DNA from 4 places in the Pseudoalteromonas sp. J2K-J599 genome. Region 3 is predicted to be linked to each of the others. Evidence: predicted binding sites of a transcription regulator. Region 3 holds the regulator's gene; each other region holds the start of a gene.

The links. The regulator sigma-54, encoded in region 3, starts transcription at its own class of promoters, with help from an activator protein. The targets are predictions, from matches to a motif close to GTTGGCACGNNNNTNGNNT.
Region 1: the regulator sigma-54 is predicted to act here: its motif matches at 5,790-5,808, upstream of AC5NT5_RS15810 (TorF family putative porin).
Region 2: the regulator sigma-54 is predicted to act here: its motif matches at 4,811-4,829, upstream of AC5NT5_RS15170 (BON domain-containing protein).
Region 4: the regulator sigma-54 is predicted to act here: its motif matches at 5,745-5,763, upstream of AC5NT5_RS14070 (DUF2726 domain-containing protein).

The regions. Positions count from the first base shown of each region.
Region 1 covers NZ_CM200271.1:3,484,413-3,492,557, forward strand. The annotation lists gene rplE (50S ribosomal protein L5) at 1-497, opposite strand, end outside; gene rplX (50S ribosomal protein L24) at 514-828, opposite strand; gene rplN (50S ribosomal protein L14) at 839-1,207, opposite strand; gene AC5NT5_RS15790 (AsmA family protein) at 1,480-3,450, opposite strand; gene AC5NT5_RS15795 (hypothetical protein) at 3,683-4,102, shown strand; gene AC5NT5_RS15800 (helix-turn-helix transcriptional regulator) at 4,111-4,311, shown strand; gene AC5NT5_RS15805 (hypothetical protein) at 4,467-5,630, shown strand; gene AC5NT5_RS15810 (TorF family putative porin) at 5,907-6,593, shown strand; gene AC5NT5_RS15815 (YIP1 family protein) at 6,786-7,499, shown strand; gene AC5NT5_RS15820 (efflux RND transporter periplasmic adaptor subunit) at 7,555-8,145, shown strand, end outside.
Region 2 covers NZ_CM200271.1:3,361,199-3,369,343, reverse strand. The annotation lists gene secD (protein translocase subunit SecD) at 1-231, shown strand, start outside; gene secF (protein translocase subunit SecF) at 241-1,188, shown strand; gene AC5NT5_RS15190 (substrate-binding periplasmic protein) at 1,503-2,312, shown strand; gene suhB (inositol-1-monophosphatase) at 2,366-3,169, opposite strand; gene AC5NT5_RS15180 (VOC family protein) at 3,413-3,829, shown strand; partial or broken gene AC5NT5_RS15175 (LiaF domain-containing protein) at 3,886-4,536, opposite strand; gene AC5NT5_RS15170 (BON domain-containing protein) at 4,865-5,431, shown strand; gene AC5NT5_RS15165 (YqaE/Pmp3 family membrane protein) at 5,504-5,662, shown strand; gene AC5NT5_RS15160 (hypothetical protein) at 6,054-6,551, shown strand; tRNA gene AC5NT5_RS15155 (tRNA-Ile) at 6,805-6,881, shown strand; gene AC5NT5_RS15150 (5-carboxymethyl-2-hydroxymuconate Delta-isomerase) at 7,192-7,521, opposite strand; gene AC5NT5_RS15145 (CreA family protein) at 7,729-8,145, shown strand, end outside.
Region 3 covers NZ_CM200271.1:626,327-634,471, forward strand. The annotation lists gene AC5NT5_RS02765 (YgiQ family radical SAM protein) at 1-1,088, shown strand, start outside; gene AC5NT5_RS02770 (protein disulfide oxidoreductase) at 1,259-1,666, opposite strand; gene mgtE (magnesium transporter) at 1,869-3,227, opposite strand; gene AC5NT5_RS02780 (HPr family phosphocarrier protein) at 3,359-3,631, opposite strand; gene rapZ (RNase adapter RapZ) at 3,674-4,519, opposite strand; gene ptsN (PTS IIA-like nitrogen regulatory protein PtsN) at 4,538-4,990, opposite strand; gene hpf (ribosome hibernation promoting factor) at 4,995-5,282, opposite strand; gene AC5NT5_RS02800 (RNA polymerase factor sigma-54) at 5,309-6,808, opposite strand; gene lptB (LPS export ABC transporter ATP-binding protein) at 6,878-7,603, opposite strand; gene lptA (lipopolysaccharide transport periplasmic protein LptA) at 7,600-8,145, opposite strand; gene lptC (LPS export ABC transporter periplasmic protein LptC) at 8,135-8,145, opposite strand, start outside.
Region 4 covers NZ_CM200271.1:3,126,104-3,134,248, forward strand. The annotation lists gene AC5NT5_RS14050 (sensor histidine kinase) at 1-993, shown strand, start outside; gene arcA (two-component system response regulator ArcA) at 1,484-2,200, shown strand; gene arcB (aerobic respiration two-component sensor histidine kinase ArcB) at 2,217-4,535, opposite strand; gene folE2 (GTP cyclohydrolase FolE2) at 4,767-5,687, shown strand; gene AC5NT5_RS14070 (DUF2726 domain-containing protein) at 5,803-6,399, shown strand; gene mtnN (5'-methylthioadenosine/S-adenosylhomocysteine nucleosidase) at 6,522-7,229, shown strand; gene AC5NT5_RS14080 (cobalamin biosynthesis protein CobD/CbiB) at 7,230-8,145, shown strand, end outside.

The DNA of each region.
Region 1 (8,145 bases), 870 kb from region 3:
CCTTCCTCATCAGATTTCGCAGAAGTAGTGATAGTAATATCCATACCGCGTACACGGTCTACTTTATCGTAATCGATTTCTGGGAAGATGATTTGTTCACGTACGCCCATGCTGTAGTTGCCACGTCCATCAAAAGACTTTGCACTTACGCCACGGAAGTCACGAATACGTGGGATAGCGATTGATACCAAACGCTCAAAAAAGTCCCACATACGCTCGCCGCGTAGGGTTACTTTACAACCAATCGGGTAGCCTTCACGCACTTTAAAGCCAGCAACAGATTTGCGTGCTTTAGTGATTAAAGGTTTCTGACCAGAGATTGCTGCTAGATCCGCTACTGCGTTATCTAAAATCTTCTTGTCAGCTAGGGCTTCGCCCACGCCCATATTCAATGTGATCTTTTCGATCTGAGGGACTTGCATGACAGAGCTGAAACCAAACTTCTCTTGAAGTTCAGCAACTACTTTGTCTTTATATACTTCATGCAGTTTCGCCATCATTCTACTCCAACTATTAGATAGTTTTACCAGTAGATTTAAAGATACGTAATTTCTTACCATCTTCAATCTTGAAACCTACACGATCAGCTTTACTCGTTTCCGAGTTGAAGATCGCAACGTTTGATGCATCCATAGATGCTTCTTTCTCAACAATGCCGCCAGCTTGGTTCAATTGTGGAACCGGCTTTTGGTGTTTCTTGATCAAGTTTATGCCTTCGACAAAGATTCGACCAGATTCAGTAACAACTGAAAGCACTTTTCCGCGCTTACCTTTGTCTTTACCTGCTAGTACGATTACTTCGTCATCACGACGTATTTTTGCTGCCATGATTGGCTCCTTACAGTACTTCTGGGGCTAGTGAAACGATTTTCATGAACTTATCATTACGAAGTTCGCGAGTCACAGGGCCGAAAATACGTGTACCAATTGGCTGTAAGTTATCATTTAAGATAACAGCAGCGTTGCTGTCAAAACGGATCAGAGAACCATCTGGACGGCGAACACCTTTTCTGGTACGCACAACTACCGCGTTTTTAACATCACCTTTCTTCACTTTACCGCGAGGAATAGCTTCTTTTACAGAAACTTTAATGATGTCGCCAATCGCTGCGTAGCGACGGTGAGAACCACCAAGGACTTTTATACACTGCACTTTGCGAGCGCCGCTGTTATCAGCAACTTCCAGCTGAGTTTGCATTTGGATCATGTTAATGACCTCCGGTGTAGTAATTACAACGTGTCTTAAATTTGTTTAAAATCAAGACATTTCGATTAAATCCCACTCAAAAACAAACGAGTTGTCTCTTAAGGGCGGGCAATTGTACCAGCATTGAGGGGGTAGCGATAGGTTATTTTTTAATTAATTTGGAGTGATGGGAAATTAAAGCTGAGTAATTACGGCTATGTAGCTATTTTACAGGTGGTTACAAAACAAACAAGGCACCTGTAATGTGCCTTGTTTGTTTAAAGTGTAATAAATTAACCAAATAAACCTTTTAATTTATCTTTAATTTTATCTTTTGCTTTGTCTTTGGCTTTTTCTTTTGCCTCATCGACCTTCTGCTTAGCTTCATCTTTGAGCGCATCACCAACATCTAGCTTTATACCTACATCGTGGAAAGGCCCTTTTATACGTAGTGGTATTTTAAAGCCAGTGCTGTCATCGGTAGTTCCCTGACCTTCGATAGATCCAACTATACCTGTAACCAAACGATAGTTGACCGTTGTTTGCGGTAAATCAACGTCGCCTTCACCTGATATTCTAATAAGTGGGCTGATAAGTGATAGGTCGGTATTTTTGCCAACGCCATTAGTAAAGTTAAAACTTCCAGTTAATGCTGAAAAATCTGTTTGCTCAGATTCTTCAAATCCGGTATCAAGCCCTTCAGATGCAGCACCAAAGTTACCTGAAATGAGTTCCTTACCTTTACGAACCATCTCAGCTATATTTGCACCTTTTACAGCTCCATCAGCAAACTCAAATCCAAGCTTTCCATTAAGCGCACCAATAAACGACTTTTGACTTTGGCCAGTTGTGCTTAGGTTCCAATTTAAAGACCCCTTACCCATTAGCTTGTCAAAACCTGCCGCATCCGTTAATAAAGGCTGTGCATCTATTCCAGCTAAGTCAAAGTTAGTTGATATTTTATAAGGTACTTGCTGTGCGTTTACATTGATAACGCCTTTACCTGACCCTTCATAAGCAGAAAAGCTATCTAGGCTTAGTTTTGCAACGCTATTTTTTAAAGCAACAGTAAATTGATTTGCGCCTAATTTAATATCATTTGCTTTTAATCCACTTGAACGAATCACTACATTTGCATCTAGTGAATTTAATGCACTTAAATCAATTTTAGTGTCATCCCATACTATTGGCTCTGCAGGTTTATCTTCTTGCTCTTCTGGCTCTTCTTGTTTTGCCACTGCTTCAGGTAGATACGGGTTTAAGTCAAGCATACCTAAATCAATATCAGCATTTACTGCTAAACGCTTACCTAGGTTAAGCTCGCTCTTACCTTTTATTTCTAATGCGTCTAACGTCGCAACTAAATCTTCTAGATTAAATTTCTCACCTAGTAGGTGCATTTTACCGTTTACACTAAATCCGTTAAATGCATTGTCTTTAGCGTCTAGCTCTACACCTTGCCATTTCGCAATACTTTTAACAGACTCACCGCTTAGTGCTAACTGACCCTTAATATCTTGGCCTTGCTTAGCTATGCTCCCTTCGAACGTTAAATCAACTAAACGAGAATCTAAGGTTTGTTTAACATTAAAAGTAGCACCTTCAATTGCTTTAGCAGGAGTATCTAATTTTATATCAAGATCAAAACGCTCTTGCATATAAGTAATACCCCCTTTTACTTCTAATGTTTTACGAAGTGAAGGAAGTAAAATAGCGAGTTCTAAATCGCTAATTTGTTGTTTGGCACCTGTTTGACCATCTAGATAAGTAAATGTGCCGCCATAAATAGCAACCTCACCTAACTCAATATCAAAGTTATCTGGAAGCTTTATCGCTTCACCTGATTGGCTCTGCTCTTTTGGTTGCTCTGCAACTGCGTCAAACAACTGCCAATTGGCTTTACCATTTTTGTCGGTTTCTAATAGAATATTTGGTTCGTTTATCACAAACTTATCTAATTTAAACTCACCACCAAATAATGAAAACCAAGGTATGTGTACAGCAAGCTGTTTCATACTCGCCATATCGGCGCGCGAACCTGATTCCATATTTGCAAAATGCACGTCGTTAAGTTCTAACTTTAATGCAGGGAATACGCTAAGTGTTTTATCACCTTTAATAGTAAGAGTGCGCCCAGTTGTTTGTTCTACCTGTTCTGAAACTTTGTTAAAAATAGTATCAGTAGGGATTAAAAACGGTGCGGCAACAATTAGTGCTATACATAGTAAAAGTATTACACCTACAATTTTAAGTAAGGTTTTCATGATCGTCCTTTCAAACGTGCAAATAATGTTCTTATCATAGCGAGTGTTAGCCTTAAAATCATTGTCGTTCTGATAAAAAAGCTTTTTATTAGATATTACATTCCCATCCTGAATCGCCCCTGAAACATTTTGATACCTTTAGGTTACAAATAAATATTGACCCAATGAAACATTAAGGTTGCATTGATACCTACAGGTTACATATTGTAAAAATTTTAAAAGGAAATGAGCTATGTCTAATTACGATATTAAAAGTGAAGAAAAATTTATGGGCCAAAATGCATGGTTTTCATTATTCATGGGGGTCACTTTATTAATCATTAGTGTTTACCCAATGCTTAATCAAACATCAGCCCCACTATTGTTTTTAGGAACTGCTGCTTTTTTAGGTTCATTCTTTATGTTTGTGATCAGAGGCGGGTTTACATGGAGAATGAAATACCACCTTACATATAAAGATGAGTATTTAAATACCATCGACACTATTGCCTATAAACATGTCGTGCTTGGCTTACTTTTTAGTATGGGTGGCGTGTACTTACTCTCCGATACTCTTGCTTTAGAAGTATCTCACAGCATGATGGCTACATTTTACCTTGCTGTAATGAGTTTAATATACGGCGTATCAATTCTTTGGCAAAGCAAAGATTAGGAGCAAAAGTGCAAAATAAAATTGCAAAATACCGCAAAGAAGCAGGCCTTTCTCAACAAGACTTGGCTGATCTAATTGCGGTTTCACGTAAGACTATTAGTACAGTAGAAACGGCACGATTTACCCCTTCGGTAATAATTGCTCTAAAAATAGCAAAGCATTTTAATACCTCAGTTGAAAGTCTCTTTGTACTAGATAAAAATGATTGATACATGTTAAAGCGTTAGTCTCATTCTATTAGCAAAAACACCGATTTAGCTACTTCAATTACAACGTATGGAGGACAGCGCTGTTGTTATTAGCGTAATTGCGCTAAAATAGACCAGCAAAAAAATATATATCTAAACCGGAGATTCTACAAGGCATGAAAAAACTGCTAATTTCACCGTCAAAAATGACGCTAGGCGAACAAGAAAATCAAATCTATCAGAACATTCTGAAGCAATCTTCAGAATTAAGCCTTAACCTTATGGCCGTGAAAGTAGAAAACCACCCTGATGATTTTTTACCTTGGTGTTACGAATTGCTAAGTGCAAGCAGAGATCGTATGAACTACGATTTACTAGAGCCGCAGCAATTACCAGTACTTAAGAAGCTACACGATCAGCTTATTTCAGCTATCAGCTTTTTACAGGTTAAAACTTTACGTATTGCTCCGTGGCCTGTAGTAAGTGTATTTGTAGAACAACACAAAGACGTTATTGCTCTTGATGAACAGCTTCGCTTAGTAGACTACATTAAAAGCATTCGTGAACAATCTCTTAAAGATATGATTCCTGAAGACTTACTTGCGTTTAGCGGTAAGCACATGGCATCACTTGATCCAAGCACATACAACTTTGACGTTGAATGGTTTGCATCAACAAAAAGTGCGAAGAGCTTTCATCAAATGCTTGGCGATTTACCAGGTGCCTTTGACGATGCACTAGTAAATATTCCACTTGAAGGTGACATTACTCAATACGAATATCAACAATTTGTTGCTGCTTATTCAAAAATATTCACCGACAATAATGAAAAACCAACACTTGCGCCTGCAACACGACTGCTTGCAATGCGTCGCCCTGATATATTTACTCCGATCACAAACAATCGATTAGATGCATTATGCGGTGCCCTTGGTGTTTCTAAACTAAAAAATAGTGATTTTGAGCGTTACTGGCAAGATATTGTAAAAGGTATTCAAGCTATGTCATGGTACAAAATGGCTAAACCTAGTAATGAGTTAGAAGCACAATTAGTTGCTATTAAAGCACTAATCCCATGTTTCTTTCACTATGCTGATGCAAAAACACCAGATAACTCTAACTACATCAAACTGTTAAGTAAGCCTAAACGAACTACAACTACGACAGGTAAAACTCAGCGTAGAGGTAAAGAGTCTGCAGAAATTTTAGTAGACCGCGCACTTGCTGCTGACGATATTCCTGAGCACATTCGCAGTAAGCGCGATTCAATTGTGAGTGAAGTTCAAAAAGGTCGTAGTGTAAACGAAACAATTAGCCTTATGCGCACTATATTTGGCTAAAAACTTCTAATTTAGCCGTACTTTTATGGTGCGGCTAGGTTAATTTATGCACCAGCAGTGTGCGCAACATCTTCCTACATGCCATATCTCTTCTCAATCTATAAAATACAAGCCCATGTTTTTAATGTATAAAAATAATTTTTAATAAAAAATAATGAAGCTGGCACACACAGTGCAATTATCCCGTTAGTTAAACAATAAAAAGCCGTCAGCCTAAAGGTTCCGATTACATAATAAAAACCTTGGCGAGCAAAAATCATATAACGGGAAATGGACATGCTAAAACTAAAAAAAACCATCGCTATAAGTGCTATAGCATTAATGGGCGCAACATCTTTAACGTCAACAGCCGTACATGCTGAAGTAACTGCTAATGCAGCGGCAACATCAAACTACTTATGGCGTGGTCAAGAGCAAACTGGGGGCGATGCAGCTATTTCAGGCGGTATTGATTACGCCAATGAATCGGGCTTTTATGCAGGTACTTGGGCTTCAAACGCATCGTGGGCCGATGAAATGACCTATGAGCTTGACTTATATGCAGGCTTTGGTGGCGATATTAACGAAAGTGTTAGCTACGATGTTGGTTATATTTATTACGCTTACCCAGACGCAGCTTCTGAAGCAGACGCAGATTTCTCTGAAATTTACGGTAGCATCAGTGTTGAAGGCTTTACCTTTGGTGCTTCTGTACTTGCAACATCAGCTGCAAGTGGTGATGGTACAGACTTTGGTGATTCACTTTACCTGACAGCTGATTACGGTTTTGCTGTTGGCAGTAACGGCACTGAAATGGCACTTCACTTAGGCCACTACTCTGGTGACTTTATTGGCGATGATAATATCTTAGATTACGGTGTATCAATTTCGAAAGACGGTTTTACTTTTGGTTTGTCTGATACAGATATGGATGATTCAGATATTAAAGCTTACGTTGCTTATTCTGTAGACTTTAATTTATAAGAAAGAATGTGTTACTTGCTGCGACACGAAGGGCCTTTTGGCCCTTTTCTCGTTTTTGCACAAGACCCCTCACATCTGTTAACAAACCGTTACAATTGAATGAAAACAATACATACATTTTCCTTTATTCTATTACCTAGTCACTGGGCATTTATAACTGCCTAGCCATAAAATAGGTATAAAGGAATAATAATGAAATCACCTAACGCGTTTAGCGCCCTACTCGATATTTATATAAGTCCTAGTAAAGCTTTCAATGGTGTTGAACACGCCAAAGGTTGGTCATGGCTTGCTTTTATAGTCATGTCTTTAGTTTCAATGGCGAGTATTTATATTTTTTATTCCACTGTTGATATGCAGTTTTTGATTAATGAGCAAGTAGCAGCATCAACTATTGATGCGACGATTGGCGAGCAAAAAATGATTCGCCAAAGTATAGAGCAAAATGCAGAAGGCCAAATATGGTTTGGTTTGTTTGGCGGCGTAATTGCGCTGGCTATCATGAATGCATTAATGGCACTTTATTATATGCTTGTGGCTAAACAAGATCCTGAATCAGAACATAGCTACGGAGCTTGGTATGGATTCGCTACCTGGACAATGATGCCAGTTGTTATTTCAAGCCTAGGAACAATTGCTCTTGTACTAAGTGCAAGTACAGATCAAATATCTCAACAAGCCGTATTTAGCTACGCATCTATTAACCAATTAATAATAGGACTTGAAATTGGCCATCCTTTTTATAGCTTATTAGAATCAATAAACTTATTTAGCTTTTGGAGCATTTCGCTGGGAATGATCGGCTTAAAATGCTGGACTAATTTTTCAACTAACAAAGCACTCCTATTCTCTGCTCTTCCTTCAATTATTATTTTTGGTATTTGGGCAATCATTGCAGCAAGTTAACTCTTAAGTGGAGGTAGATACTAGCTCCACATTACTTAATTCACGGATAGATAAAATGAAAAAAGCAATAATCATCACACTCGCTGTAGGCGCATTTATAGCCCTAATTGTGTCAAAGCAAATTTCTGGCGATGAAAAACAAGCCGAAGTAAATATTGCTCAAGTAGAGCTTGGCGACATTGCTGACTCAATAATGGCTTCAGGTAATTTAGTTTTTAATACACAAGTGCAATTACGCTCTGAAGTGACGGGCCGAGTAGATAAAATATTTGTTCAAGAAGGCCAAGGAGTTAAACAAGGCGATATGTTAATGCGCCTTGATACAACTGCCTTTGAATCAGAAGTTACCCGTAGTAAAGCAATCCTTCGCGCCACAGAAATTGAAATTAAACACAATAAAACACGCCTTGCTAACCTAGAGCGCCAACTTAAAAGACAAAAAGACTTATATGATGTCGGTTTAGGTAATCAAGAGAGCTACGAGAATATTGAAAGCGCACGCGATCTAGCTAAAATCGATATTGAATCACGAATAGAGTCGTACAACCAAGCACAAGCGTCACTACAAATTGCGCAAGATCGCTTAAGTAAAAGTGTATTTAGAGCTCCAATGAGCGGCTTGCTTGCATCTGTAAATATTAAAGAA
Region 2 (8,145 bases), 1.0 Mb from region 3:
CAAGCGATTCATTTTGGTTACGATAGCGCATTTAGCACTATATTTGATGCCAACATCACGACACTAATTGCTGCCATTATACTGTTTGCAGTGGGCACTGGTCCGATTGCGGGCTTTGCAGTGACACTTGCGATTGGTATTTTAACTTCAATGTTTACAGCCATCGTTGGTACCCGTGCGGTAATCAACTTATTTGTTGGTGGTAAACGCATTGATAAACTTTCGATTTAAGGAGCAGACATGCAAATTTTAAGTTTGGGTAGTAGAACCCTTCGTTTCATGTCTCTTCGAAAAGTGGCTATGGGTTTCTCGACGCTACTAATTTTAGCGTCGTTTGCATCAATTTTTATCAAAGGCCTAAACTTTGGTTTAGATTTTACCGGCGGTACTGCGGTAGAAGTGGGTTTTTCACAACCGGCTGACCTTAAAAAAGTACGTGATGCACTAGCTGATAATGGTTTTGCTGATGCATCAGTGCAGCTATTTGGTTCAAGCCAAGAAATTTTAGTTCGCTTAGCACCACGCGGTAGCGATGTAAAAGCTGAAGTAATTGGTAACCAAGTAATCGATGCACTTAAAAAAGCAGACGACAGCGTAGTAATGCGCCGTATTGAATTTGTAGGCCCAAGTGTAGGTGAAGACTTAAAAGAGCAGGGTGGCCTTGCCATGTTAACTGCGCTTATTTGTATCTTAATCTACGTTGCGTTTCGTTTTGAATGGCGCTTTGCAGTAGGTGCGGTAGGTGCACTACTACACGATGTTATTATTACTGTGGGTTTATTTTCGGTATTAGGTTTAGAGTTTGATTTAACTATATTAGCGGCAATTCTTGCGGTAATTGGTTATTCACTCAATGATACGATTGTTGTATCAGACCGTATACGTGAAAACTTCCGTAAGGTACGCATTGACGATACGATAGAAATTATTGATATTTCACTTACGCAAACACTTAACCGTACACTTGTAACATCAATCACGACTATTTTAGTATTGATTGCCTTGTTTGCATGGGGCGGACAAACCATTCATGGTTTTGCAACTGCATTACTGTTTGGTGTGTTTATTGGTACTTATTCTTCGATTTATGTTGCAAGCTCTGTTGCTATAGCAATGGGCGTAAGCAAAGAAGATTTAATACCAGAAGTAATTGAAAAAGAAGGCGCAGACCAAGACGCTATGCCGTAATGGTTTTGTAACTACTTTAAAAAACCGCTCATTGAGCGGTTTTTTATTGCCTGTAATATATTTATGCTCACGATTGTTTTAGCTTTACTGTGCAAGTATGAATAAACAGTGCTAACTTTGTAGAGCACGCCATGAGTGTAACGTCGTACTATGTATTTAAGATAAGTATGAATAGCGCGGTTATTAATAAGTACAGTTACATAATATCGTCATCTTTTATTTAGGCGCTGGAAGCTGTTTAGCTTAAATAACGCGATAATTTAAACTATCAATAATAACTGTTAAAACTACCGATAATAACTAGGGTGATAATTATGTTGCCATTAAAGTATTTGATTAACGTAGTAAGTTTGTTTGTATGCAGCGCTTTAGCGAGTGAGGTAAATATCGTAAATGTAGCGCAGGAGCAGCGTGTTCAATATGCTCGTGACGACTACCTTAACGAGCTATTAGAAAAAGCACTGGTGAGCGCACAATACCCTGCAGAGATTAACCCCGTTTTAATTCATCCCCATCAACAACGTACTTTAATAGCACTAGATACAAAAAATTTAGATTTATACTGGAGTATGAGCAGCCCCGAAAGAGAGTCTTTAGCTATTGCGATTAAAATCCCATTATTTAAAGGCTACATAGGTAAAAGGGCACTATTAACAAGTAAGAACAGCATTGCTAGATTTAAAGGTATTACTAGCTTAGAGCAGTTAGGTAGGCTTTCTGCGGTACAAGGTCATGATTGGCCTGATACAAAAATAATGGCGTTTAATGGCCTGCATATAAGGCCGTTTGCAAATTATCAGGCTATGTTTGCCTTAACAAGTGCAGGGCGTATTGATTACTTCCCACGTTCATTTATCGAGGTTAATTCAGAGCTAGCGGCAAATAAACAAAGTAACCTAGTGATAGTACCTAATTTATATATGAGTTATCCAACAGGGTTTTATTATTTTGTATCAAATAGTAAGCCAGAGCTTGCAGTGGCAATTAAAAAAGGGCTTGAGATAATGCAAAAAAATGGCGAGTTTGATGCTTTATTTGATGAATATTTCGCAAAAGATTTAAACTCGTTACCTTATGAAAAAGGTAAAACAGTAGAGTTGAAGCTAGATAACCCTTATTTTTAGGCACAAAAAAAGGAGCCTGGGCTCCTTTCTAGTATGCTATTAATAGCATTTAATTAGCGAAGTAACGACTCAGTTAATACTGGACGAATTTCGCGAATAATTGCTTGAGTCAGTTTTGGTGAACCACAGATAATATTGCCGCTGTGGTTATAGTTATTACCACCGGCGAAATCTACAACCATACCGCCCGCTTCTTTAACCATAAGTTCGCCTGCAGCAGAGTTCCAAGGTTTTAAACCAATTTCAAAAAATCCATCAACACGGCCAGCTGCAACGTATGCCATATCTAAAGCAGAACAACCTGCACGGCGAATATCAGCAGTGTGTACAAATAATGCTTTAAACGCTTCAGTGTATGCATCCATGTGGTTTTTGTTTTTGAACGGGAAACCAGTAGCAAGTACAGTGCCTGCAAGAACCGTAGTTTTGCTAACGCGTAGACGTTTACTGTTTAACTGAGTGCCTTGACCGCGAGATGCAGTGAAAAGCTCACCGCGAATTGGATCATAAATAACAGCTTGGTCTAAACGACCTTTAACTTTAAGTGCGATAGAAACCGCGTAATGAGGGATACCTTTGATGAAGTTAGTTGTTCCATCGATAGGATCTACAATCCATTGGTAATCATCATCCTTGCCTTTATGCTCACCTAGTTCTTCACCAACAATTGAGTGAGTAGGGTAAGACTGTAAAATAGTGTCACGAATTACGGCTTCGGCTTCTTTATCAATGTTAGTTACTAAGTCGTTAGCGCCTTTTTGTTGCACTTCAACTTTTGATAAATCTTCACTTGCGCGAAGTAAAATTTTGCCTGCGTTGCGCGCAGCGCGAACCGCAATGTTTAACATTGGATGCATGGTATTACCTTTGGGTTGTAAAAGAACGTTTATATATTTCAGCCGGCGTATTTTAGCGACTTTTGCCATAAAGTAAACAATAAACCCCAAATACTTGTGTTTGTTTTTTATACAAGATTGAAAAGTGTATATATTTTTAAAAAATAATTATCTGCATTTAAATAAATTAATTTTAAATAACACTTTACCTAAAGTTAACTTGAGGTTTTATCGTGCTCCTAACTTAACTGATAGGATAACATTATGTATTTAGAGCACGTAAACTTAGTCGCGAGTGATATAGATAGTATGCTTACATTTTATCGCGCTGTATTTCCACATTGGTCGATTAGAAGTGAGGGCAGAGGCGATTGGCATGGAAAACCAAGATGCTGGGTACACTTTGGAGATGACACGCATTACATTGCGATAAGCAGTCATGGTGAAGGTGAAAACAGAAACTTATCGGGCCATCAAGTTGGTTTTGCACACTTTGCTTATGTAACTAATAATTTAAGCGCAGTAGTAATGCGCTTAAATAAAGTGGGTTTTACTCTAAGCAAGCAAGGTAGCGAGAATCCTTTCAGAAAGAATGTCTACTTTATTGATCCTGCAGGGTTTGAAGTTGAGTTTGTAGAGTATTTAAGTGATATACCAAGCGAGCGAAATAACGATTTATAATAAAATACTAAGCAGCACGCTAAAGTGCTGCTACTCAATAATAGTGAGCGATTATTATTACCCGTGCCAAACTGGGTTTTTAGCTCATTTGCAAAGCTTATAAATTTTTCTTTAATTGTGCGCTTTATTTTTACCTCAACCGAGCCCATTACTGCCTTTCCTTCAATATGAATTGTAGGGCCTTGGCGTTTGTTAAGCGACACAGATTTATTTTCAAGGCTACTTAAAATACAAAACATTTTAGACACTACATTGACATGCTCTGGTACGTAAATTTCATCGCTACCAAAAATACAGTTAACGTGAATAGTTACATTTTGATGCGCAAAAATAGCATCGGTAAAATCAAGCACCACCGATCCCATAAAGTTACTCAAATATATATTTTTTGGCACAACCCACTGACCACTTCGCTCGTTAGATCCTAAAATACTGCGTAATGTAAAATCATCATCACTGTTTTGCTGTGCACTATAATGTGGTGTAAATTGCGATTGTTTTTCTGCTTTATATTGCTGATCGGTATTAAGTGTTAAGTCTTCTACTAAGGCTAGCAGAGCTTCGTTATTAGGTGCATCCATCGCATTATCTAAACGTCTTTCAAATGCATCAACAGAAATAACACCATGACTGTAATTATAAATTAATTGATCAATCACTTGTTCGCGTACTTGCTCTATTGGGCGGTCTTCAACTTTTACAGACATGAGTTATTCCTTATTATATTTACTATTGATACTGCTCTTGTAGTTAGGCTGCAAACCGCGTACCAAATATAATTTCATTAATTATCAATTGGTTATTTTTTAACGGTGTTTTTTGTTTTGTTATATTAACGATAGATTAACCAAAAGAGCAATTATCTAGCTATTTTCACTATTTGAGAAAGTTTTACCGAGTAGCCTGTAAATAGTTACAAAAACATAGATAAGGTTTTATCTTTTAATTAATTCAAGTCTTTGAATTTTAAGTGTAAATAAAGTTGGCCTGAAGCTCGCATTAGTTAAAGTGTCTTTAATCAAAAGGAGAAAGATTATGAAAACATTTAACAAATCTATTATCGCAGCTCTAGTTCTTGGTACTACGGCTATGGGTGCCCAAGCAAACAGCTGGGAAAACGAAAGTAAAGATGCTTGGATTGATGGTAAGGCAGAAACCGTTCTACTTATGAACACTAATCTAAACAACTTTGACATTAACACTGATGTAAAAAATGGCAAGGTAGTACTTACAGGTAAAGTTAATAGCGAACTCGATAAAGAGCTAGCAGAAGAACTTGTACTTAGCCTAGATGGTGTAACTGATGTTGATAACAGCCTTACTGTTGTTAAAAGCATGGACACCGAAGATAAAAACAACGACATGATGGACGATGATGATAACGACCTAACGGATGCTAAAATCACCACTGTAATCACAACTCGCTTCCTGTTTGACTCAGAAGTAGGTGGTACAGACATTGATGTTGATACCGACAACGGTGTGGTAACTCTGAATGGCTCTGTAGAGTCTGAAGCTGAAAAGCAACTAGCAGTTAAAATTGCTAAAAATGCTGAAGATGTTCGCGACGTAGTTGATAAACTAGCTATTGTTGCTGAATAATACAGTATAGTTTAGGCCCAGTAATACTGGGCTTTAAGTCTTTTCAATGTTTAATTTAAATGGAGTTTGATCATGGATATTATTCGTATAATACTTTCGGTTCTATTACCGCCATTAGGTGTGTTTTTGCAAGTTGGCTTAGGTATGCATTTTTGGTTAAATATTCTATTAACACTGCTAGGTTATTTCCCAGGGTTAATACATGCAATCTACATTATTGCGAAAAAATAATGACAGATTATATATTGTGTAAGCCGACTACTGAGGTTTAGCTAAATACTTTAGTACCGATCGGCTCACAATATTAGTTTTTAAAGAATTTTTAGATAGTTTTTAGATAGTTTTTTAGATTAAATCCAATTTTTAAAACTCTTCAACCCATTAACTCACTTCCTTAACTCACTCCCAATATTATTTTAAAACTATACTTATTGTTTACTAATAAGCTTTCCAGCTAACAGCCGCGCTCAGATTCTGACTTGATGCCATTTAGGAAATCTTCAACATTAGTGTGTTTATACATCTATAATATACAATCAAATACTTTATTATTTAGTGACAATATTACCTTCACTTCTAGTGTTATCATTAAACTAGGTTTTAGGCATATTGAGGCAGTTAATTGAATATTCGACTTATAATGTCAGGCGTTGTGTCTTTCGTTTTTTATTTTAGTTGGGCCTACTGGGCAAATAGTGCGGCAGACATTGCTAAATCGGTTACGCTTCAAGCTGCATTAGTGCAAGGTTTGTATAGTGGATTTGTAACGCTGTTTTTTACCTTTATTTTAAAAATGGTCGTCAACAAGTATAAGTTTAGTTATGTAACGCTTGCGTTTGTAACTCCAATTATTTGTATGTTTCATTCTAAAACACCACAAAACGTAGCAATACGACAAAGCTTCAATAATGCAATTAACTCTAGCGCCTCGTATTTAAGTAACAAAAAAATAGCAGGTGTACTTTTTGCGCTTATTATTCCGATTACTGTTCAATCGAGCTTAGTGATTATGGTGAATGTAATTAATCAGACACCTAATTTGGCACTTACAGTAGCCCCAAGCATATTTTTTACAGCCTTGTATGCCTACACATATATGTCAGCTTCGCTTAAAAAGTAGAGGGTTAAATATAAAAGACTATATGGGATAGGTTTTGTTTATAATTTAATACAGTGAATAGCACGGTAAATACCTTACATTTTATGTTTATGCCCACTTAAAAGATTACTATTTAAGCAGTTAGCTTGTTGATTGTTAAAATAAAGGTTTTTGGTAGTGACAAGCACCTAAAAAGTTTTTATACTGCAACCCGCTTTAGTCGCTCTGTGACTGAACGCTTCAAAAATTAACTGCCTGGCAGTTATATAAAGTTGGCCCCTTAGCTCAGTTGGTTAGAGCACACGACTCATAATCGTTAGGTCCCCAGTTCGAGTCTGGGAGGGGCCACCACTTTTACAAATTTCCCAAGTAAATACCTATCCAAATTATTTAAAGCTACATTAATTTAATATTGTGTAATTTTTATTCTTTAGTTACCCCTAATAATAAACGTAATCTAAATAAAATTAATCCATAGATTAAGCTAAGCTTTCTTAAATTTGAAATAGTGCGAATGCACTATTAAATTCCAGCGTTAGATCAGATGCTTTGCTTTATAAGTGACAGTGTTCAGCATTTAATTTCAGAAGACAAAAAAGCCCCTATTGGGGCTTTTTACTTACTAGTGTTTACTTTTATTGCTCAAAACTACAAGAGTTAACTAATTTTTACGGTATATCTCATGCTCAATATCGTAAATATTTACGCTTAGACTGTCTGATGCTCTGCAATATGTTTTTAAACATGAAAGTAGCAGTTCGCTTAACATTTGTTTTTGCTCAATTGAGCGTCCTGCCAAAATATGTACCGCGATATGTATAAACCCTGATTTTCCTGCGCCAAGTTGATATTGCTGATAAGCAATAGCACGTGTTTTTATGGTTTCTAATTCAAACAAGTTACTTTCAAAAGCGGTTGTATGAATTTTTTCTACCAGTACTTGAGGTAAAACGGGGAGGTCTTCTGAGTGTTCAATAATAATGTGCGGCATTTAGGCGTTTCCTATTATGAGTTACTGCATGAGCGAGAGGTAATTGTACCAAATACAAGAGGGGTCACTAAACCCTGAGCTATCTAAAATCTTTACTTTAAACTAATTTAGTCGTATTTATTTTTGATGTTAGTATAAAAACAAACAGGTGAACCTTCGCTTAGTAACTTATCTACTAAGTTACCTAAATATTGATTAAGGATAAGTATGAAATTACCACAAAAATTTAAACGTTTAGCTTTACTTGCAGGTGCAATTGTTACGTTAAGTGCTTGCTCTGACGATGTTGCGTCGGTAAGCCTTGGGCTATTTACAACTAAGGATGTTGTGGTAAATTCGCAGCAAGATCCTATTGTTGAGGGCGTTACTTGTCATATTAGTCACATAGAGGCTAATTTGGACTTTTCTGATCCCTCAGATATGTCTATAGCGTGTCGTCAAACGGGGCCAATTACAGCGCAGCAGCTACAAAAAATAGACCGTAGCAAATCGGGCGAGGTGATCTTTAAATCATCTAAAAGTATATTATTTAAATCACTAAAAGTGCGTCGTATTTACGATGCTGAAAATCGTACTTTATTGTACTTATCGTACTCAACTAAAGAGTCCAGTGGAAGCCACCAC
Region 3 (8,145 bases):
ACCCAAGTTATGGTGATGCTAAAATCCCTGCTTACGATATGATTAAAACGTCTGTTAATATTATGCGTGGCTGTTTTGGTGGTTGTTCGTTTTGCTCAATTACAGAGCATGAAGGGCGCATTATTCAAAGTCGTTCACAAGAATCTATTATTGAAGAAATTGAACAAATTAGAGATAAAGTTCCCGGCTTTACTGGTGTTATTTCTGATTTAGGTGGCCCAACGGCGAATATGTATAAGCTGCGCTGTACGAGCAAAAAGGCCGAGAGTACCTGTAGACGCTTATCATGTGTATATCCAGATATTTGTAAACACATGGATACAGATCATACGCCAACAATAGATTTGTATAAAAAAGCACGTGAAGTTAAGGGTATTAAAAAGGTATTGATTGCTTCAGGTGTACGTTACGATTTAGCTGTACGCGACCCGCGTTACGTTAAAGAATTAGTAACGCACCATGTAGGCGGTTACTTAAAAATAGCGCCAGAGCATACAGAGGATGGTCCATTATCAAAAATGATGAAACCAGGTATGGGAGCGTACGATCAATTTAAAGAACTATTTGATAAGTACTCTAAAGAAGCCGGTAAAAAGCAGTATTTAATTCCTTACTTTATATCTGCTCACCCAGGTACAAAAGATGAAGACATGGTAAACATGGCTTTATGGCTTAAATCAAACGACTTTAAGCTTGATCAGGTACAAAATTTTTACCCATCACCTATGGCTAATGCGACGACTATTTACCATACAGAGATGAACTCTTTACGTAATATAAAAAACAACTCAGAAGTTGTTCCAGTACCTAAAGGCGCACGCCAACGTAGATTACATAAAGCTATTTTACGCTACCACGATGCAGCTGGTTGGCCAATGATACGTGAAGCTCTACGTAAAATGGGTAAAGCTAATTTAATTGGTAAAGGGCCTAACTGTTTAGTGCCAGAAGAAGGGCGCGATGAAAAATCAGGTAAAGGTGGTAAAAAAGGTGGGCGTCCGGCACTAACGCGACATACTGGTTTTAGCCAATTTAAAAAGGCAAACACTAAGCCAAAAGTGGGCGCTAATCGTCAAAGCACACGTTAGTAATTTTATTCGCTAATAGATAAGGCTAATTGCGGTACGCGTTTTTTAGCTTTTGTATACGTAAATTAAGTCAGCTTTGCTCTTTATTATCTATATTATTGTAGGTGATAAAGAGTGAGGTTTTAGAGCCCCCCTCTCTTTAGATATCCTGTGCTAAGTTTAGCTTTTTTTTAAAGCATTGATGATAACCACAAACGCAATTTAAGTGACCATAACGGCTGAATGCCGGTGAGTCCTTGCGTCATTTTATTATCTTTTAAGATTATATAAGATGGCGTGACTTGTCCCTGCCAATCGGAAAATATCTCCCCGTGTTGATCGTTAACAGTACTGAAGCTGTAGCCTTGCTCATTTAAATAATCATGCAGCTCTTGATCAGAGCCTGATTTTAGCGCGATGCTCACAACAGGGTATTTATTCTCGTTTGCGAGTTCGTTTATGGCAGGGGAGGTAATACTACAAATAGGACACCAAGTTCCCCAAAAATACACAAGCGTGGGTTTATCTTGGCTCATTGCTGCTAAATTAATGTTTTGCCCTTTATAGTCGATTAATTGTAATTGAGGATTTGCTGGCATGACAGGTTGCCGCCACCAATTGACGGCGGTATAAATGACGAAAAATATAGAGCCATATACCAGTAGACTTTTTAATATGGATACGCTTTTTTGTTTTAGCGTTTTTTTAGGTATGTCATTTTTATGTTTGGTATCCGTTGCCATAGCTACTGATTTACCCTAAGTATTTTTGCTGTAGTTTTTTACATTTAAAGCGTTTAATTTATATCAGCAACCATGTAGCAGTACCTAAAAAGGCGAATATACCAACAATATCAGTCACCGTGGTTAGCACCACACTCCCTGCAAGAGCAGGGTCTATATTCATTCTTTTAAGAATTATTGGAATACTTGCACCAGCAACACCTGCCACCACTAAGTTCATAAACATAGCGAAGGCGAGTACGCCACCAAGCATAAAGTCCCACTGCCATAGCGCAATAACACCCGCAATTAATAGTGACCACAAAATACCGTTTAGCGCGCCAATGGCCAGTTCTTTCATCATCAAGAAACGTTGGTTTGTTTGGTTTATATGACCTACTGCAATACCACGGATAACAAGCGTTAATGATTGGCTACCAGCAACACCACCCATAGAAGGGACAATACCGTTAAGCACAGCCAAAATAGGGAGCACATCTAAAGTGCCTTCAAAAAAGCTAGCTACAAAAGCAGCTGCAAGTGCGGTTAGTAAGTTAACTCCTAGCCAAACTGAGCGTTTTTTAGAGCTTTTTAGTACTGGCGCGAATGTATCCTCTTCATCATCAAGACCGGCTAGGCTTAATAAGCTATGCTCGGCATCTTCTCGGATTACATCAACGATGTCATCGATAGTAACACGACCGAGGAGTTGGTCGTTATCGTCCACCACTGGGGCCGATATCCAATTATGACGCTCAAATAATTGCGCTACTTCACTTTCATCCATTGAGATTGGGATAGACTCACAATCTTCATCCATTAAATCGCGGACAATTTTTTCTGGCGGATTAGTTAATAATGTACTCAGCGATAAAGCGCCTATAAAGCAGTTATGTTTATCAACAACATATAAATCATCTGTACCCTCTGGTAACTCACCACGCAGTCTAATATAACGAAGTACAACATCGAGTGTTACATCAGGGCGAATGGTCACCGTATCGGTGTTCATTAGCGCACCTGCTGAACGCTCTTGATATGACAGTGCTTGCGTGGCACGTTCACGGTCTTGAATGTCCATCGCGCTAACAACGTCTTTATAGACGGTATCTGGCAGGCTACGTAATACTTCACCTAAGTCATCGTGGCCCATGTCTTCAGTTGCGGCGGCAATGTGCTTAGGTTCCATTTGGGCAATAATGCCTAAACGAACATCTTCAGATAATTCTTCAAGAACATCACCCTGCACATCAGGATCGACCAATTGCCAAAGCAGTCGGCGAATTTTATGCGGTGATGATTCTAATAATAATGCGGTATCACAAGGAGCCGTTTTTGCGAGCATGCGTCTAACTTGAACAAATTGACCACTATTGAGTGACTTCGTCACCTGCTTTAGTTGCTGTAGTGGATAATCTTGTTCAAAAGCTTCTGGCATTGGCGTCCTTTATAAATTGTTATATTACTTTATGGGGGGAGGTGAGTTAACTGGCGTTACTAACCTATTTATTTTATATATCTGTTTTAATTGAAGCACTAGTAATGCGAATATTGTTTTTATAAAACAGATTATTCTTGTTCATTAAAGCGTTGTGCTATTAATTCTCCAACAGCGTGTAAAGCTTGCTCAGAATCAGGGCCTTTACAAACAACTTTAACTTCTTTTCCTTGGCTACTTTCAAGTAACATTAATGCAAGTACGCTATCGCCTGCTGCTTCTTTGTCATCTTGGAATAATGTGATTGTAGCATCAAATTGTACTGCTAATTGCGCAAGCACAGTAGCTGCTCTGGCGTGTAAGCCTAATTTGTTTTTTATTAAAAAGGTATCTTCACAATGCATAACTTACTCTACCTAAGCTGAACAGGTGATTATTCAGCTATATTATTTTTCTTGTTCGCGATGGCGAATTTTTACATTGGGATGTGTCATTGCAAAACTTTCACCGATAGTTTGCGCTAAATACACAGAGCGATGTTGCCCACCTGTACACCCAATAGCAATGGTTAAATAACTGCGGTTATTTCGTTCTAAATGCGGTAACCACGTTTGTACAAATGTTTGAATTTGCCATGTGAATTTTTGCACTATGCTGTGATTAGCTAAATAGTCTTTAACCGGTTGATCTAACCCATTTAAAGGCTTCAACTCTGGTTCCCAGTGTGGATTTGGTAAAAAGCGTGCATCAAATACGTAGTCTGCTTCTTTTGGTATACCGTGTTTAAAACCAAATGATTCAAATGTGACAATCAGTTGCTTATCTTTTTTACCTAAAATCTTTTCACGAATAGATTCAGCGAGTTGATGAACACTTAAATCAGTCGTATCTATCATAAAGTCGGCGCGAGTGGTTAATACATCAAGTAATTCTTTTTCTTTTTTGATGGCTAAATCAAGGGGCAACGAGTCTATTGATAGTGGGTGTAATCTGCGTGTTTCAGAAAAGCGTTTGATCAATGTCTGATCGTCACTATCTAAATAAAATAACGTAGGGTTTGCAAAGCCTGGTAAGTATTCAAGAATATCGTTAAATTCATCTTGTTCTTTAGGTATGTTGCGCACATCTATGCTAACAGCAATTTTATCGTAGCTATCAGACACACTGCGAACTAATGAAGGTAGTAGGTTTACTGGAATATTATCTACGCAATAATAACCTAAATCTTCTACAACGCGCAAAGCAACCGACTTTCCAGAACCGGAACGGCCGCTTATGATAATTAACTCCATTTAACACCCTTTATAAAACTATGATTGATCGACAATAACTTGGTAAAGCTCAGTATCAGATTTTGCACTGCGTAACTGTTTACAAAAATCTTTGTTGTTTAGTTTATCAGCAATGGTTGCTAGAGTCTTTAAGTGCTGCTGGTTATCGCCATCTGGTACGATGAGTGCGACGAAAATATCAACAGGGCGATTATCGATTGCATCAAAGTTTATTGGAGTTTCGCTAACGAGCACTAAAGCCAAAGGCTCTTCTGCACCGCTCATTCTTCCATGAGGAATAGCAATGCCACGTCCTATACCTGTACTACCTAATTTCTCTCTGCTCATTAAAGCATTAAGAATATCTTGTTGCGGTAAATACGGAAGTTTGTCGTGAGCAAGTTCGCTAATGAACTCTAAAATTCTTTTTTTGCTATTAAAAAGGACCGCAGCTTTGCTGCAGTCCTGGCATATAAGTGAACTTAATTTCATCATATTAGTGTCGAGCAAGCTTCTCTTTGTGTTTGATTACTTGGCGATCGAGCTTGTCGATCAACGAGTCAATAGCGGCATACATATCTTGATGTTCTGTAGAGGCAAATAGCTCAGCACCGCTTACGTGTATTGTGGCTTCTGCTTTTTGATTTAATTTTTCTACATCGAGAATGACATGAACATTATTAATATGATCAGAGTGTCTTTCAAGCTTCGCAAATTTAGTATTAATATAGTCTCTTAGTGAATCGGTTAATTCTACGTGACGACCAGTTAAGTTTAGTTGCATAAGCATTACCCTCTTAGTTTAGCGTCTTAAATCAGACTTTTACGCTGATTTGACGGTGGAATAGCAAGAGATTCGCGGTATTTTGCGATTGTACGTCTCGCTACTTTAATTCCTTGCTCAGCCAATATATCCGCTATTTTGCTATCACTCAATGGTTTTGCTGAGTTTTCTGCTGCGATTAATTTTCGGATAAGCGCACGTATTGCTGTAGATGAACATTCACCACCGTTTTCAGTACTTACATGGCTTGAGAAAAAATATTTAAGCTCAAATATACCACGGGGTGTATGCATGTACTTTTGAGTAGTTACGCGAGAAATTGTCGATTCGTGCATTTCTACCATTTCAGCAACATCATTTAAAACCATTGGTTTCATGGCTTCAGGGCCATGTTCAAAAAAGCCTTGTTGTTGCTTAACAATACAATTAGTAACTTTTAATAGCGTGTCGTTTCTACTTTCTAAGCTTTTAATAAACCATTTAGCTTCTTGTAAATGTGAGCGAATAAACTGGCTGTCGCCACTTGATTTTACAGTGCGAGACATTGCTGCGTATTGGCTATTAACACGAATTTTAGGCATGCTATCTGGGTTTAATTCGACAACCCAGCGGCCTTTAATTTTTTTAACTGACACATCAGGAATAACATACTCAGATTCTTCCCTTACAATAGTATCTGCAGGTTTTGGGTTGAGAGTATGTATTAGTGTCATTACTTCTTTAAGCTCTTCTTCTTTAAGCTTTGTTTTTTTCATTAATGTACGATAGTCGCGAGCTGCTAATAGATCAATATGCTCGGTTAAAATCATTTTCGTTTCATTAATGTAAGGTGTTTCTTTATCAAATTGATTAAGCTGAATACACAAACACTCTTGTAAACTACGTGCAGCAATACCAACAGGATCAAACAGTTGGATGCGTTTTAATACCGCTTCAATTTCATCAAGTTCAACTTCGTTATCATCTTCGTTTTCTTGATTAAAGCTTTCTAAAATCTCTTCGCAGCTTAGTGTTAAAATACCTGAATCATCGACGGCCTCTACAATCGCAATAGCGATGGCTTCATCGGTAGGGCTAAATGGCGTTAGTTGTAATTGCCACATTAAATACTCATGCAGCGTTTCAGTAGAGGCGCCTTGGTATATTGATTCGTCTTCAGGCATTGGACCTGATGAGGCTGCAGGAGCGGCACTCATGTACTCATCCCAACTGACATCCATAGCCATGTCGTCACTTAGCGTGTCTTTTGCAAGTGCTTCACCAGTATCTTGTTCGTATTCGCTCGGAGCATCATCAGCAGATGCGCTAACAGTTATGTCATCGGTATCAGCTTTTTGCTCGTTTTTACCAGCAGCGTCTTCGGAATAGTCTGCCTCTTCAACCTCTAATAGTGGATTACTGTCGAGAGCTTCTTGTATTTCTTGCTGGAGATCCAATGTACTGAGTTGCAACAAACGAATAGCTTGTTGCAACTGTGGAGTCATTGTAAGTTGCTGGCCCATGCGCAGCTGTAGTGATTGCCTCATGTATCTCTAACAATCCTTTTATGTTGTTATAATTAATACTAGCAGATGCTTAAAGACATGGCGTAAATGTTACAGCCTAAATTGCTCGCCTAAGTAAACATCGCGTACTGTTTTATCATTTAATACGTGTTCTGGAGTACCTGATGCAATCAGCTCCCCATGAGAAACAATGTAGGCTTTTTCACAAACATCAAGGGTCTCTCTTACGTTATGGTCGGTAATTAATACACCAATCCCACGATTTTTAAGATGTTCTATTATTTTCTTTATATCTAATACCGAAATAGGGTCAACACCGGCAAACGGTTCATCCAGTAATATAAATTTAGGATCTGCTGCCAGCGCTCGTGCTATTTCTACACGACGACGTTCTCCCCCCGATAATGCCATACCTTGGCTATCACGAATGTGTTGTATGCTAAATTCATCTAATAAGTTATTGAGCGTGTCTTCTCTGGCTTGTTTATTTAGTTCTTTGCGCGTTTCTAAAATGGCCATTAAGTTTTGATAAACAGTCAGCTTTCTAAAAATCGATGACTCTTGTGGTAAGTAGCCTATGCCTAATCTAGCACGACTATGCATAGGTAAAAGAGTAATATCGTTATCATCAATAGATATTTTACCTTTGTCGCTAGGAACAAGCCCTACAATCATATAAAAAGTCGTTGTTTTACCAGCACCGTTAGGGCCAAGTAAGCCAACTATACTGCCAGCTTGTACTTCAAGGCCGACGTTTTTTACAACTTCACGACCTTTATAGCTTTTTGCCAATAGTTCTGCTTTTAATGTGCTCATGGTTGACCTTTATCGCCTTTTTTACTTTTTTTAGTTTCGATCGGTACTAAAATTGTGTGAACGCGGTCAGTTGAGTTTTCATCTTTTTCGGCACTGATGAGCTGCTGCTCTATGTCGTAGGTAATGCTTTTAGCATTTATTTTTTGTCCGGCTTGCGATACTTGTGCATTACCAACAAGCGTTAAAAAACGCTTAGATACATCATAACGTACTTCGTCAGCACTGGCGCTCATAGTCGTGCCGTCTGATTGCTTTTCTTCAAAGTGCGCAGGGCTACCTGTGGCAATTAATAATTGTTTATTATCACCAAGTTCATCACGTTTGTGTACTTCGAGGCGATCGGCTGTAATGCGGCGATTACCGTGAATAATCTCAACGTTTTTCTCAAAAATACCCACATTAGCTTTCAATTGACCTTCTTGCTTGTCGGCACTTATTGAAATTTGATTGGCAGCAGGTTGCGTGTTTTGCTCTGCAGCACTACTATTAAACGCTAGTATAAGTGTAGGAATTATAAATGATTTTAATATTTTATTGGTCAT
Region 4 (8,145 bases), 1.2 Mb from region 3:
AATGTGTCTAAAAATCATAACTACGATGCACGCGCACCAGTAACTGATGTAAAAGAAATAAGTGCTCTTTCAAATAGTTTAAATATCATGCTTACGCGTACAAAAAAACAACTTGAACGCCACGAAAAAGATAAGCAAGAAATCAAACAACTAAACCTAAGCCTTGAAGAAAAAGTAAACCAACGAACAATCGCCCTTAGAGAGGCAAATCAAGAGCTTTTATCAACTCTTGAGCGGATGCATCAATACCAAACACAAATTGTTGAAAACGAAAAAATGGCATCTTTAGGGCAAATGGTTGCAGGTGTTGCCCATGAAGTTAACACACCAATAGGGCTAGGTATTACAGGTTCTACGTTACTTAGAGATAAACTAGCAGACATACAGCAAAGCTTTGATGACAAAAAACTGACCTCAAGCCATCTAAAACGCTTTATAGATGAAGGTATTGAAAACTTAGATTTAATTTACCGCAACTTAAATCGTGCAGCTGACCTTATATCTAACTTTAAAAAAGTAGCGGTTATTCAAGATGACGGTGTAAATACCTATATTAATGTGCACAAATTAATAAGTGATGTTTTAACATCTATTCAATCTGAATTATTGCCCAAAAAGCCTGTTGTCACTATCAACTGTCTGACCGACTTGGCTATTCATAGTAAATCTGAACCTCTACAACAAGTTTTTCAGCAGTTACTTATGAACTCTGTAATTCATGGATTTGTAGGTAAAGAAAACAATGAAATTCGCTTTGACGTAGAACTCGTCGGGAAAAAATTAACAATCGTTTATTCTGACAATGGTCAGGGCGTTGACAAAAATATTAAAAATAGAATTTTTGACCCATTTGTAACTTCAAAGCGCGGGCAAGGCGCAAGTGGCTTAGGCATGCACTTAGTTTATAACCTAGTAACACAAGCACTTGGCGGAAGAGTGATGTTTGATCTTGAAGAAAAACGCGGTGCTCGCTTTATAATTACTATTCCTTAAATAAAGACTATTAAAAAGTGCATATATTTAAAATTTATCCTTGAATTAGCATTTAATGACCTCATTAATGAGGCATGTGATAAGTGCGTAACATTATTTAATTGCTTTAAATAAATATTACCAAGCGATTTATGAACTTTTTTATCTTTGCTGTATCACATACATTGATGAAAGGTTAAAAAGTGATATAGTTTTGCTTTGAATTAGTCTGATTATTTTAAGTACCTTGTTTAATTGAATGATATGTCAATTATCAAAGGAAAATGGCTTCGACTTTATGATTCAAATAGCTACATCCATGTATATATCAATTAAACAGTAGTTTTTGCACTGTCCTTTTTAGCAGACTTTGGACACCCTACTGTTTTATTTTTATCCAATTTGTTTTTTCCTTGTTAACAAATGGGTATAATCCTATAATCTCTAGTAATCGGTTATAAATTAGTCACCGATTTTTTATAAATAATATATTCCAAAAGGTTAATTAATAATGCAAACGCCAGTCATTCTAATCGTAGAAGATGAAGACGTAACTCGACTGAACCTAGTTAGTTTATTTGAAGCTGAAGGGTACAAAGTTATTGAAGCCATTGATGGCGATGATATGCATGACAAGCTTACAAATAACGATGACGTTAATCTTGTAGTTATGGATATCAACCTTCCTGGTAAAAACGGTCTTATTTTAGCCCGTGAATTACGCCAAAAGCGTAAAGTAGGTCTTATATTCCTAACTGGTCGTGATAACGATGTTGACCGTATTTTAGGTCTTGAAATTGGCGCAGATGACTACGTTACTAAACCGTTCAACCCGCGTGAATTAACTATCAGAGCTCGCAACCTTATTACTCGTACTGCCTTAGGTGGTGAAGAGTCAGCACTAGAAACAAATGGTGTTATTACGTTTAATGGTTGGGAACTTGATGAAAACAGCCGTTGTCTTACTTCTCCAAATGGCGACGCTAAGCGTTTACCTAAAGGTGAGTACAGAGCACTTCGTTTAATGCTTGATTCTCCAGGTCGCATTTTCAGCCGTGAGCAATTAATTAAGCATATGACAGGCCGTGAGCTTCGCGCAAATGACCGTACTGTTGACGTTACTATTCGTCGCATTCGTAAGCATTTTGAAAGTGATAACTCAACGTCTGAGTTAATCAGCACCATCCATGGTGAAGGTTACCGTTTCATTGGTAAAATTGACGCTTAATTAGAGCTAATTAGTTTCACTCTAATTGCTGTAAAAATAAATGAAGGGCTTTTTGTCCTTCATTTATTTTATCTGCCAGAATATCTAACCACTGCTTTAACACCTCATCAGATTCATCAATCGCACCATGTTCCATTATTTTGGCATGAAGCTGCACATCATTAAGACCTACTGAGCCAGCCGCACCTTTGAGTTTATGCGCTACTGATTCATACTCTTCTCTATCACCAGTATTTAATGAAGTAAGTAACTCTTGCTGATATTGTGGACTTAGCTTTTCGAATAGCTGACTACTGCGTCTAAACACAACTAAGCCCATTGAATTGACAAAGTCTTCTATTGTTTCTATATCTAATAAGTGTGCATCAATGCCTTTAAGGGCTTCTTCACTTACTTTTAACAGTGGCTCTGTGCATTCACTTTGCTTAATTCCAAATAAATCGGCCAGCATTTTATCAAGCTTCACTGTGTTAATTGGTTTGGCAAGCGCTCCTTGTATTGATATACCTTCAAGCTCTTCTTCAGCACTACGAACATTGGCGGTCAGAGCTACAATGGGTAATTTATCAAAGTGACTGTCTGAGCGTATTTGTTTGGCAACTACGTCACCATTTATATCAGGCAATTGCATATCAAGTAATACTAAATCTAAGTCATCTTCGGTTTCGACGAACGAGAGTGCATCTTCACCGGTTTCAGCCCACAACACCTCATGCCCGCGTTGCTCTAATAAGTTTGTAGCAATTTCGGCGTTAAGAGGTACATCTTCTACTAGTAAAATATACAAACCACGACCAACATAACTTTGCTCTGTTGGTGCTACACATAAACTAAGCGGTATCTGCACTGTAAAGCAGCTCCCTTCGCCCTCAGTACTATTTACTGTAATTATTCCTTTCATTGCACTTACAAGCGCCTTAGTTACAGCTAAACCAATACCTGAGCCTATAGCGTTAGTCCCGTTTAAGTCTGGCGCCTTGTAATACATATCAAATATATGAGCAAGCTGCTCTGGCGGAATACCTTGCCCGGTATCCGATACTTTAATAACTAACCACGGGCCTTCAACTCTATTCTCTCGGCTACATTCAAGAGTTACCTTTCCTTGCTGTGTAAACTTAACGGCGTTATTAATTAAGTTCCAAACAACTTGGCGTAAGCGAGTTGGGTCGAGCTGTGCGTAAATATCCAGCATCCCATTGCGCTTAATATCAAACTCTAGCTCTTTTTGCTCCGCGATTAAGCCCGCAAAGTTAACAACGTCATTTATAAAGTCTGACACGTTAATAGAGTTGGTCACTATATCGAGCTGATCTCTATCTATTTTGTCTAAATCAATAATATCGTTAAAAATATTACCGAGCGTTTCAGCACTTGAAAATATAGTATTACCCCAACTACGCTGCTGTTTGTTTAAGTCAGTATCAAGCAGCATTCGTGTTAAACCAACAATACCATTAAGCGGTGTTCGAAGTTCATGGCTTAATGTAGCAATAAACTTACCTTTGTCTTTATAGGCCGTTTCGAGCGCTTGAGCGGCCTCCTTACGACTTGTGATATCACGACCAAAGCCCAGTAAACCAATATAGTCACCGTCATCATTTATAAAAGGCAATTTACGCAGCTCGAACCAACGCATTTCACCATTCACCTCATAACCCACATCAATAGTCAGCGCTTTATGGCTTTGCTCTACTTCTTTATCGGTTTTCAAAACTTCAGATAAAAAGTGACTAGGAAATATTTGCTCAACCGTTTTGCCAATTAGTTCGCTACTTGATTTGCCCATTACTTCTTCAAACATTTTATTACAACCAGCAAACACGCCATTATTATCGCGGTAATAAAACAAATCAGGAGATGAATCTACTATTGAGCGCTGCAGCATGCTTTGTTGAGCAAGTTCTTGTTGTGTTTTTTTACGCTCAGCAATTTCTCGTCGTAGTTCTTCGATAGCGCGGTGCTTGGCATGAAATGCCATTTTACGCTCATCAATTTCGATGTTTAGACGGTTAATGTTATCTTTTAGGGTTTGATTTAAAAGCTTTTCTTGTTTGGTGGCGCTATCTAAATAAGCATATGAGGCATCTAGTTGTCGAATTGAATTAAGCAACACACTTATAATTAAAGGAGAAACCACAGCCGTAAAAAACACCACGGCTAAAATATCAACCAGGTGTAATTCGCCTATCGCCACATAATAAAACATGCTCGATAAAATAAGAGATACAGTTAAAAATAAAGTGTAACAAATAGCAGCGGTTTTAAATTCACCAAATCGCGTTATTGAGCTGGAAAGTACCCGAGCCCAAGGGCTCAAAGAATAATCGGTCATACGTAATTTTATCTCTTAGCTGTGTACTTAATATAAAGAAGGCAATGCGTATGTACAAACATACCATTTTCCCAGATTTTAGCATTTTTCTCCTACCACTACTCACGTTGTGCGATAAAAACAGAATTTTTCATGTTTGATTTAGCTCATCTATTAAACTCATCATTTCAGCAATAAATTATTTAGTGTAAAATGCCCCACTTTATTATCCCCAAAATACGAGTAGCGCACATGCAAACCAATATGCCAGATATAGCAGACACTGCACCCGCTTTACAAACAGGTAAATTAGACTGGGTTGGCATGGGCGAAATAGAACTGCCATTTATTTTTGAATCCCGAGACTTATCTCCAGTTACAGTAAACGCCAAAGCTCGTGCATTTGTAAATTTACATAAAGAAGATGCCAAAGGCATTCATATGTCACGTCTATTTTTGGCACTTGATCTGCTTTCAACCGAGCAGCAAGTCAATCCGCAAACGATAGCGCAGGCACTCGATACCTTTATAACTAGCCACGAAGGGCTGAGCGATAAAGCACAAATTGAATTTAAATTTGAATTACCGCTACGCCGTAAGTCACTATTAAGTGGTAAAGCGGGCTGGAAAAGCTACCCCGTTGTACTTACCAGTACAATTGAAAATAACGTTATTAGCTACGAGCTAACCGTAGATGTTACTTATTCTTCAACGTGCCCATGCTCTGCTGCACTTGCGCGCCAGCTTATACAAAACGCGTTTAACGAAAAGTTTAACCAAGAAACCTTAAGCCAAAAAGATGTGCACGAATGGCTAGGCACTACACAAGGCATTGTAGCTACTCCCCACTCGCAGCGCTCTATTGCCAACGTAAAAGTAAAGCTTGATAGCAACATTCAAGAATTTGACGTAGTTACGCTAATTAACACCCTTGAAGCTGAGCTTAAAACACCAGTACAAGCAGCAGTAAAACGTGAAGACGAGCAAGAATTTGCCCGTTTGAATGGTCAAAACCTTATGTTTTGTGAAGATGCAGCGCGTAAAATTAAAGCACTGCTAGAGGCAAACAATTACAGTGATTATTGGCTGCAAATAAACCACTATGAGTCACTGCATGCACACGATGCTGTTGCTATTGCAGTAAAAGGTATTAAAGGAGGCTACAAAGCTTAATCGCTGTGTAGCTATTGCTTGTATACCAGTCGGTAATTATTTTATAACCCATACTTTTTAGGCACGTAAATTGCTTTATTTGAGCAGTGTCAATTTGTTGTTATGGAGTTACCGTATGGAATTCGCTTTATTATTAATCCTAGTATTAGTTGTCGGGGCCTCTGTTGTTGCGTCAAAATTTAATGACGATGGCGGAAACCCGTATCCTTTTACTCGCAAGCAAACTGTTTTTACGCAGGTTGAAGGCGCTTTTTTAAATCTTCTAGAGCGTGCTGTTGGCGATCAATATAAAATTGTTAGTCGTGTTAAGTTAATCGACGTTATTGACTGTAAGCAAGGCCTTTCAGTAAAGTCTAAACGTGCTGCTTTAGCTAAAGCTAAAAATAAGCAACTCGACTTTGTTTTAATCGACAAAGAAAAACTAACAATCATTGCTGCTGTTGACCTAGTTAACAATGCCAACAAAGATGGCCACAAAGCTCAACGCGACTGGTTTGTAAACGGTGCACTAGAGTCTGCGGGCATTCCACATATTCGTATGAAAGTTAAATCGGGCTACCGTCCTTCTGAAGTACGCGATGCAATTATGTTTAAACTTGGTAAGCCTGCAGCAACACAAACTCAGCGCCCTGTTCGTAATCGCTCACATAAGCCAGCGGTACTTTCACCTTCTCAAGCTAAAGCGCAAACCACCGCGTTAGCTGAAATTTAAAAAACGAATTAAATACTCTCCTAAAAAGTATTTAAAGCGAGCTCATAAACAAGCTCGCTTTTTTGTTTTTTATTGCTAACTTCACGTATAATCAGGTGATTCAAACTCAGGAATTAAACTTTATGAATGTTGGTATTATTGGCGCAATGGAGCCAGAAGTTAAAATTTTACGTGAAGCTATGCAAAACCCACAAATTTTAACTAAAGCAGGTTTCACTTTTTATACTGGCGAGTTGGCTGGTAACACGGTGACACTTGTTCAATCTGGTATTGGTAAAGTCGCATCAACTATTGCAACTACCTTACTGATCGATAACTTCAAACCTGATTGCATAATTAACACAGGCTCAGCCGGTGGATTCGATCCTTCTCTTAGTGTAGGCGATGTAGTAATTTCGTCAGAAGTACGTCACCACGATGTAGACGTAACTGCTTTTGGCTACGAAATTGGCCAAGTACCACAAATGCCGGCAGGCTTTGCAGCACACCCTAAATTAGTTGAAGCAGCACAGCAAACTATCGAACAAATCAGTGATGTTAAAACACTCGTTGGCTTAATTTGTACTGGTGACACATTTATGTGTGACCCTATACGCATTGATAAAGCACGTAGTGATTTTCCTACAATGCTTGCTGTTGAAATGGAAGGCGCTTCAATTGCACAAACGTGTTTTACGCTAAACACACCATTTGTTGTAATTCGCTCAATGTCTGATATTGCTGGTAAAGAGTCACCACAATCATTTGAAGAATACCTAGAAACAGCATCAATCAACTCATCTAAAATGGTTGTTGCACTTTTAGAAAAACTTACAGCAGTATCTTTGTAAATGCTTAGCAATATTGTTCAAAATCACTTGGACTTTATTGCCTTTATACTAGCGCTCCTTGCTGAGCGCTTTATTCCCCTTATTAGCTGGTATCATCCTAATACGGCGTTAAATGCTGTTTTTAGTGCTATCGGCAAACGTATATACAAAAGCAAAGAACCTAAAAGCTATCAATATTTGGCAGCTATACTCGCAAGCTCACTTATTTTAAGTGTCATTCTCATTATTGTAGTGTTACTACTCGAGTTTGCTTTTTACCCTGAATTACTCGCAGGTCTTATTTTATATTTATGCCTAGAAAGTAAGAGCATTGATAAAAAAGCACTTCGCATTGCAAAGTTAACTAAACAAAAACAAAAATCCACAGCACGCGAATTACTAAAGCCACTGCTTGCCCGTGAAGTTAATAGACTTTCATCTGCTGGTATTATCAAAGCATTAACTGAGAGCTTAATACTGCGCACTGCTCGATACTATTTCGTAGTCATATTTATATTTTTAGCATTTGGTCCTATTGCTGCCCTTGCCTATCGGTTACTTACCTTAATACAACAAGCATGGCGTAGTGATATCCCCCCAAATAGTTACTTTTTAAAACCGCTTAAAACACTCTTGTTTATTATTGAATACATTCCGATGCGCTTACTCGCTTTAACTATTGCAGCAAGTCGAGCAAGCAAACAAAGCATGCATTATATAAAGCATTATGGCAGGCATTTTTATCAAACAAATACAGGCTGGCTCTTAAGCACATGTTCTGCATCACTTGGCGTGCAGCTGGGCGGGCCTGCAGTTTATTTAGGTACTCGCTTTAATAAAATGCGTATTGGCACTGATAGACTACCTACACCCGAGGATGTACCTGTAATAATTAATAGGTTAAATCAGGCCCGTGTATTTTGGTTGTTAGTAATAG